One region of the Promicromonospora vindobonensis genome, then DNA from elsewhere that is predicted to be linked to it. Evidence: predicted binding sites of a transcription regulator. Region 1 holds the regulator's gene; the other holds the start of a gene.
The links. The regulator LexA, encoded in region 1, represses DNA repair genes until DNA is damaged. The targets are predictions, from matches to a motif close to TCGAACANNTGTTCGA.
Positions count from the first base shown of each region.

Region 2: a site for LexA is predicted at 1,715-1,730, ahead of ACFS27_RS15965 (HNH endonuclease signature motif containing protein). Genes of this name have one in related genera too.

Region 1 is NZ_JBHUOG010000002.1:1,784,746-1,788,238, forward strand. It holds gene ACFS27_RS21220 (DUF5302 domain-containing protein) at 70-303, opposite strand; gene nrdR (transcriptional regulator NrdR) at 454-924, opposite strand; gene ACFS27_RS21230 (LysM peptidoglycan-binding domain-containing protein) at 1,044-1,490, opposite strand; gene lexA (transcriptional repressor LexA) at 1,682-2,497, shown strand; gene ACFS27_RS21240 (L-lactate dehydrogenase) at 2,588-3,493, opposite strand, start outside.
Region 2 is NZ_JBHUOG010000002.1:615,714-619,206, forward strand. It holds gene ACFS27_RS15965 (HNH endonuclease signature motif containing protein) at 1-1,634, opposite strand, end outside; gene ACFS27_RS15970 (MMPL family transporter) at 1,900-3,493, opposite strand, start outside.

The sequences.
Region 1 (3,493 bases):
AGCTCGGTGAGCAACACAAAGGCCGCTGACCAGGTCAAACACCTGGTCAGCGGCCTCCACCACCGAGGATCAGCCGGACTTGCGGCGGAACATCTTCTGCACGGGGCCGGTCGTCTCCGAACCGTGCACCGCGCCGGTGTTCACGTCGCCGGCTGCGGTCCGGTGCTGCGCCGAGTTCTTGCGGTCCAGCGCCTCCTTGAACCGTGCCTTCGCGTCCTTGCTCGGCGCGGTCGGCACCTTGGGCTCCTCTACGCCCTCGGCTTCGACCTCTGCCGCCTCGGCATTGGGCTTCTCGTCCGTCACACCGATCACCTCCTCTTGTTTCGGGGGTCCCTCGATCGGGTCCGTCGCCGCCCAGCCTGCACTACCGCACAACCAGGTGCCAACATTTTTGGGCACGGTCGAGCCGCCCGGCCAGCGGCGCCCGGCCGCGCGGCAGCTCCACGCGGGCCCTCAGGCCTGCGCGGCCGCCCGTTCGGCGCGCTCCGCGCGCAGCGAGGTGATGGCGCTCTCGAAGTCCTCGAGCGAGTCGAACGACTGGTAGACGCTCGCGAACCGCAGATAGGCCACCTCGTCGAGCTCCCGCAGGGGGCCAAGGATCGCGAGGCCCACCTCGTACGCGTCGATCTCCGCGCTACCGTTGCTCCGCAGCGTCTCCTCGACACGCTGGGCCAGGATGGCGAGGTCGTCGTCGCTCACCGGACGCCCCTGGCACGCCTTGCGCACACCAGCCGCGACCTTGTCGCGGCTGAAGGGCTCGGTGGCGCCGGACCGCTTGACCACGGACAGGCTGGCCGTCTCCACGGTGGTGAACCGGCGGTTGCAGTTCGGGCACTGGCGCCGGCGCCGGATCGACAGGCCGTCGTCGGCGGTCCGCGAGTCCACCACGCGCGAGTCAGCATGGCGACAGAACGGGCAGTGCATGCTCACTCCTGCGTGGTCGACCACCGACCGGAGGCCTCCGGTCGCGCCCCGACCGTAAGCGGGCAAACCACCCCCATGCAACATCGCCGCGCCATTTGACGGCGAATTGTGGTCTCTCGTCACTCCTTGGGTAGGAGCAACAGCTCTCCGACCCGCACCGTGCCCGACGACATCTCGTTCAGGTCCTGGAGCCGGGCGACCGCGTGCCGGACGTCCTCGCCCGGCCTCGCGATCTCCGTGGCGTAGCCCCAGAGCGTCTCACCCGGCTGCACCGCGTGCACCCGGACCTCCGTCGGTTCGCCGGGGGAGCTGGCGACGGCGGTCGCACCCCAGGTGATCATCGGCGCGAGCAGGAGCATCGCCAGCAGCACGAGCGCCGCGCGGCCGCGCCTGGTGAGCCGCAGGCCGGCCAGGCCCAGCCGGTCGGCGATCGTGCGCTCCCGGGCCGGCCGGTACGCCGGGGCCGCGGCCGGCCCGGACGCCTGTGCATACGCCCGGCCGTACGGCGGCACGAACGCCTGTCCATACGTCGGGGTGTACTGCCGCAGCGGGATCACGTCCCCCATGGCCCCTCCTCGAAGAGTGACTGAGCTCTTGTCGTTCATACAAGCGTTCGTCGAACGCCCGTACCATTGTGTAGCACGGGACACCGTCCGATGTCGAGACACGCTCGAACATTCGTTTGAGCCGAGCGAGTTTGTGATCTAGAGTGGGTCGCGCATGGGAGAACATTTGTCGGAACGGGAGGGGCACGGGCATGACGGGACGGGACGGGACCAGCGACACGAGAGCCGTCGACACGGCGCTCTCGGGTGTCGCCACGCTGGACGCGCCGGGCGACAAGGCGGTCGCTGACGTACACACGATCTCGCCGACAGACCGCCTCACCGAACGGCAGCGCCTCGTGCTGGACACGATTCGGCAGTCGTTCGAGACGCGGGGCTACCCGCCGTCGATGCGTGAGATCGGCGAGGCCGTCGGGCTGGCCAGCCCGTCGAGCGTCAAGCACCAGCTCCAGATGCTCGAGAAGAAGGGCTTCCTGCGTCGCGACCCGAACCGGCCGCGCGCGATGGAGCTCGTCGAGCCCATGGCCGAGCAGGTCGACAAGCCGACACGCGGCGAGATCCACTGGCCCGAGCCGCGCCGTAGCGGCCAGGTCCACTGGGGTGGCTCGGTGCCCGACGACGCCAGCACCCCGCCGCCGTCGTACGTGCCGCTCGTCGGCCGGATCGCGGCCGGCGGGCCCATCCTTGCCGAGCAGGTCGTCGAGGACGTCTTCCCGCTCCCCCGCCAGCTCGTCGGGGACGGCGAGCTGTTCCTCCTCAAGGTCGCCGGTGACTCGATGGTCGACGCCGCGATCTGCGACGGGGACTGGGTGGTGGTGCGGCGGCAGAACGTTGCCGAGCAGGGCGAGATCGTCGCGGCCATGATCGACGGCGAAGCCACGGTCAAGACGTTCAAGCAGGCGGACGGGCACGTCCTGCTGCTGCCCCAGAACCCGGCCTACGAGCCCATCCCGGGCGACGAGGCGCAGATTCTGGGCCGCGTGGTAGCGGTGCTCCGCAGCCTGTAGGGGCCGGACACGCGCGACGAGAACGGGGTTGTGTTCCTGCTGGGTCTCCAGCGGAGCACAACCCCGTCGTCGTCTCCCCCTGGCCCGTCCTCAGAAGCCGAAGCGCTTCTGGACCGCCCGCACGCTGTCCGCCGAGGTACGCAGGCCGGCCAGCTCCTCGTCGGACATCGGCACCCGCACGTTGTCCGTGACGCCGCGCCGGTCCACGAGTGACGGCACGGACAGGCAGACGTCGCTGATGCCGTGATAGTCGTCCAGCAGCGAGGACACCGGCATGATCCGCCCCTCGTCCTTGAGGACAGCCTCGATGATGCGGGTCCCGGCCAGACCGACGGCGTAGTTGGTCGCCCCCTTGCCCGCGATGATCCGGTACGCCGAGTCGACCACCTCGTGGTGCACCTCCGCGCGCACCGCGCCGTCGATCGGCGGCCTGCCGCCCAGCGGCGCCCAGTCCAGCAGCGGGACACCACCGATAGTCGCGGAGCTCCAGAGCGCGATCTCCGAGTCCCCGTGCTCCCCTGCGATGTACGCGTGCACGTTCCCGACGGCCACACCGCAGCGCTGGGCGAGCACACCACGCAGCCGCGACGAGTCCAGGACGGTGCCGCTGCCGAACAGCTGCTCACGCGACAGACCGGAGATCTTGAGCGCCGCGTAGGTCACGACGTCCACGGGGTTGGTCACCATCAGGTAGGTCGCGTCCGGCGCGACGTCCACCAGCCCGGGCAGGATCTGGTGCATCAGCCCGATGGTCGCCTCGGCGAGGTCGATCCGGGTCTGCCCGGGCTTCTGCTTCGCCCCGGCCGTCACAACGACGACGTCCGCCCCCGCGCACACCGCAACGTCGTCCGAGCCGACCACCTGCGCCTGGGGGGTGAACATCAGACCGTGCTGCAGATCGAGCACCTCCGCCTCGACCTTTGCCCGGTTCACGTCGTGGAGGGCGATCGTCCGGGCCGAGCCCCGGGTGAGCGCGGCGAAGGCGAGGGTCGAGCC
Region 2 (3,493 bases), 1.2 Mb from region 1:
TCGCCGCCGTCGGCCCAGTGGCGTACCGCGTGGTGGACCTCGCAGCGTGAGGGCGGCTGGTCGCACTGGCCAAGGACGCAGTGTTTGTCGCGGGCGATGACGGCCCGTCGTAGCTGTCCGGTGACCGTGCGCTGAGTGCGGCCGACGTCCAGGACCTGGGAGTCGGGTCCGAACACGATGCGGGTGACCTGGCTGTCGCACGCGAGGCGGCGCAGGAGGCTGGTCGGGACCGGATGGTTGGTCTCGGTGAACACCGCGGGTGTCTTGATCGCGGGCACGCCCAGACCGTTGAGCCCGACCACACCCGCGGTACCGGTACCGGCCAGGCCCGCGCCGCTACCCCCCGTGGCGCCGGGACTGGTGCTGGTGATGCACGTGGTGCTGGGGCCGGTTGGTGCGGTGGTGCCTGGGGTGGGTCGGGCCTCGCCGATCTGCTTCTTCGCCGCCAGGGCTTGGAGCTCGGTCCAGGACACGGTGACCGACAGGTGCGGCCGCACGGAGGCCCCGGTACCGGTGTGGGCGTTGTCCAGCACGACGCGCGCGATATCGGCCAGGGCCTGAGCGCGACGCTGTCCGGGAGTGCGGTCGTCACCGGTGGCCGGCGCGCCCATGACCGCACCGATCGCGGTGGTCAGGACCAGACCGTGCTCCTCGGTGAGGAACCCGGACAGGTGATACCCGCCCAGCGTCGGGGAGACATCCAGGTACTCACGGTCCTTGGCCTTGAGGTAACCACGCTCGTCGGCCTCGGGATCGGCGTGACGCGCGAAGTAGCGCACCAGACCCCGGAACCGGTCCGGTCCGTTGCCGGTCGACCAGTCCAGCAGCTGTTCCTCCCACGTCGGGAACCCGACCCCCGGTGGGAGAGCGTTCTGCGTCGTCGAGTCGTCGACCCCACCATCGCTCCCGCCACCGGTGCCGCCACCGGTGCCACCACCGGCGCCGGGCCCGTCCGCGTCTGCGGCGTCCGTGCCGTCTGCGGCAGGCCCGTCCGTGCCCGGTCCGGTGGTGCCCGGTCCGGTGGTGCCCGGTCCGGTGGTGCCCGGTCCGGTGGTGCCCGGTCCGGTGGTGCCCGGTCCGGTGGTGCCCGGTCCGGTGGTGGCCAGGTCGACCGCCGGCGCCCTGAGGGCCTGGGTGCGCTCCGGGCTGGTGGTCGCGACATCGACCAGAGCCCGCACCTTGTCCTGGCTGATGCGTCCGGCGAGCGCCCTGGTCAAGGTCGCGGGAAGGTGGTCACGCAACGCCCTAGCGGTACGCACGTCACACCTGGCGGTCGTGGTCCGCACGTCCTCGGTGCGGGCGAGCCAGACCGCGAACGTCCGAGCACCGGACCGCGCCCACAGCCCCGCGGCCTCGATCCGGGGCAGCACCGACCACCGCAGCGCATCCACCCGAGCACCCACCACCCGCAACCGCGCCGAAACCCCCACCAGACGCGAGGCCGCCATCGGTCGGCGCGTAGCGAGGCCAGGGTCAGTCTCGAAGCCAGCGCGGAGGCCCGCACGGTGAGCAGGCCCAGCACCAGCGCCAGCCTCCGGACCGACGGCGTGAGCGAGCTCTCCCAGCAGGTGCTCCAGATCGGCGAGGACGCTCTCGACCGGGCGCGGAACATCGCCCTCGTACTGGTCTGCCACGGTCTCCACCCCCTTTTTGCGGTCCGACCCGTCGCCAGGCGGAGTGGCTGCGACCCACCCGCCTGCACCCTCCGATTCTATCGAACAAACGTCCGCACGGATGGGCGAAAGAAGCATCTGTGGATAACCGTCTGGTTCGAACCAGTGGGACCAGACGGGCGCGGCTGCCACGGGCCCGTGCCGACACGCGCTGGCCCCGGGCCGCCGCACGCGCACGTGCGCACGTCCGGCGTCCGGCGTCCGGCGTCCGGCGACCGGCGACCGGCTACCTGCGTCCGCGGGCCAGCTTCGAGGGCCACCAGATCGCCCGTCCGATGTCGTACCCCAGGGCGGGGACGAGGAGCGAGCGGACCGCGAAGGTGTCGAGCAGCACGCCGAAGGCGACGATGAAGGCGAGCTGCGCGAGGAAGAGGACGGGGATCACTGCGAGTGCCGTGAAGGTCGCGGCGAGCACCAGCCCCGCCGACGTGATGATGCCCCCGGTCAGTCTGAGCCCGCGGAGGACGCCTTCACGCGTGCCGTGGGTGAGCGACTCCTCGCGGACGCGGGTCATGAGGAAGATGTTGTAGTCGATCCCGAGCGCGACGAGGAAGACGAAGCCGAACAGTGGCACGGCCGGGTCGGCGCCGGGGAAGTCGAGCAGGTCGTTGAACACGAGTGCCGCCACGCCCATCGCCGTCCCGAAGGACAGCACCGTGGTCAGGATCAGCAGGACCGGCGCGAGCACCGCGCGGAGCAGCAGCATGAGGATCAGGAGGATCACGACGAGCACGATCGGCACGATGAGAGTGCGATCCCGGATCGACGCCTCGTTCGTGTCGAGGTCGGTGGCGGACTCGCCGCCCACCAGGGCCTCGGGGACCACGTCGGTGTAGGCGGCGCGCAGGTCGCGAACCGTCTGCACGGCGGCCGCGGAGTCCGCTGCGTCGTTGGGAGTGCCCTGGAGGAGCACCATGCCGTCGGAGACCACCGGCTCCGGCGGACCACCAGCCGAGCCCTCCGCCGAGCCCTCCGGCGGGCCGAAGGCCTGGATGCCGTCGCCCGTCACAGGGGCCGTCCCGCTCGGGGTCTCGGCCGTGATCGCCACCTGGGCGATCCCGTCCTCCTGGAGCAGGACGTCGGCCGCGCGCTGCATCTCGTCCTCCGGTGCGACGACGTAGACCGGGCTCCCTGATCCCGCAGGGAAGTGTTCCGCGAGACGCTCCTGCCCGGTTCGGGCCTCGGATGCGCCGAGGACCAGCTCCGACTGCGGGACGCCCGTGGCCTGGAGCTGCGTGATCCCCACGCAGCCGAGGGCGAGGACCGCCGCCGTCGTCACCCAGATGGTGCGGGGCCTGGCGCGGATGCCGCGCGCGAGCCGGCCCCACACGCCTCCGTCCTGGGTACCGGCTCGTGCGGCCGCCGGGTCGTAGCTGGGACGGCGGGGCCAGAACGCCGCGCGGCCGAGGGCGAGCAGCAGGGCGGGGAGGAGCGTGAGCGCGGCGAGCATCGCGAACAGGATGCCGACGGCGGCGACCGGGCCGAGCGTGCTGTTGGAGCGCAGCTCGCTCAGCAGCAGACAGAGCAGGCCCGCGATGACGGTGCCGCCCGAGGCGAGGATCGGCTCGAACGACCCGCGCAGCGCACGGAGGGTGGCGGTCCACCGGTCCGGCGTGTGCACCAGCTCCTCGCGGAAGCGCGCGACGTACAGCAGGGCGTAGTCGGTCGCCGCTCCGATGACGAGGATGAACAGGATGCCCTGCGTCTGCCCGCTGAGCAGCAGCACTCCCGACCGGGCGAGGTGCCAGACGGTCAGCAGCGCAAGGCAGAGCGCGAACATGCTGGTCGCGAGCACTGCGAGGGGGAGCAGCAGCGAGCGG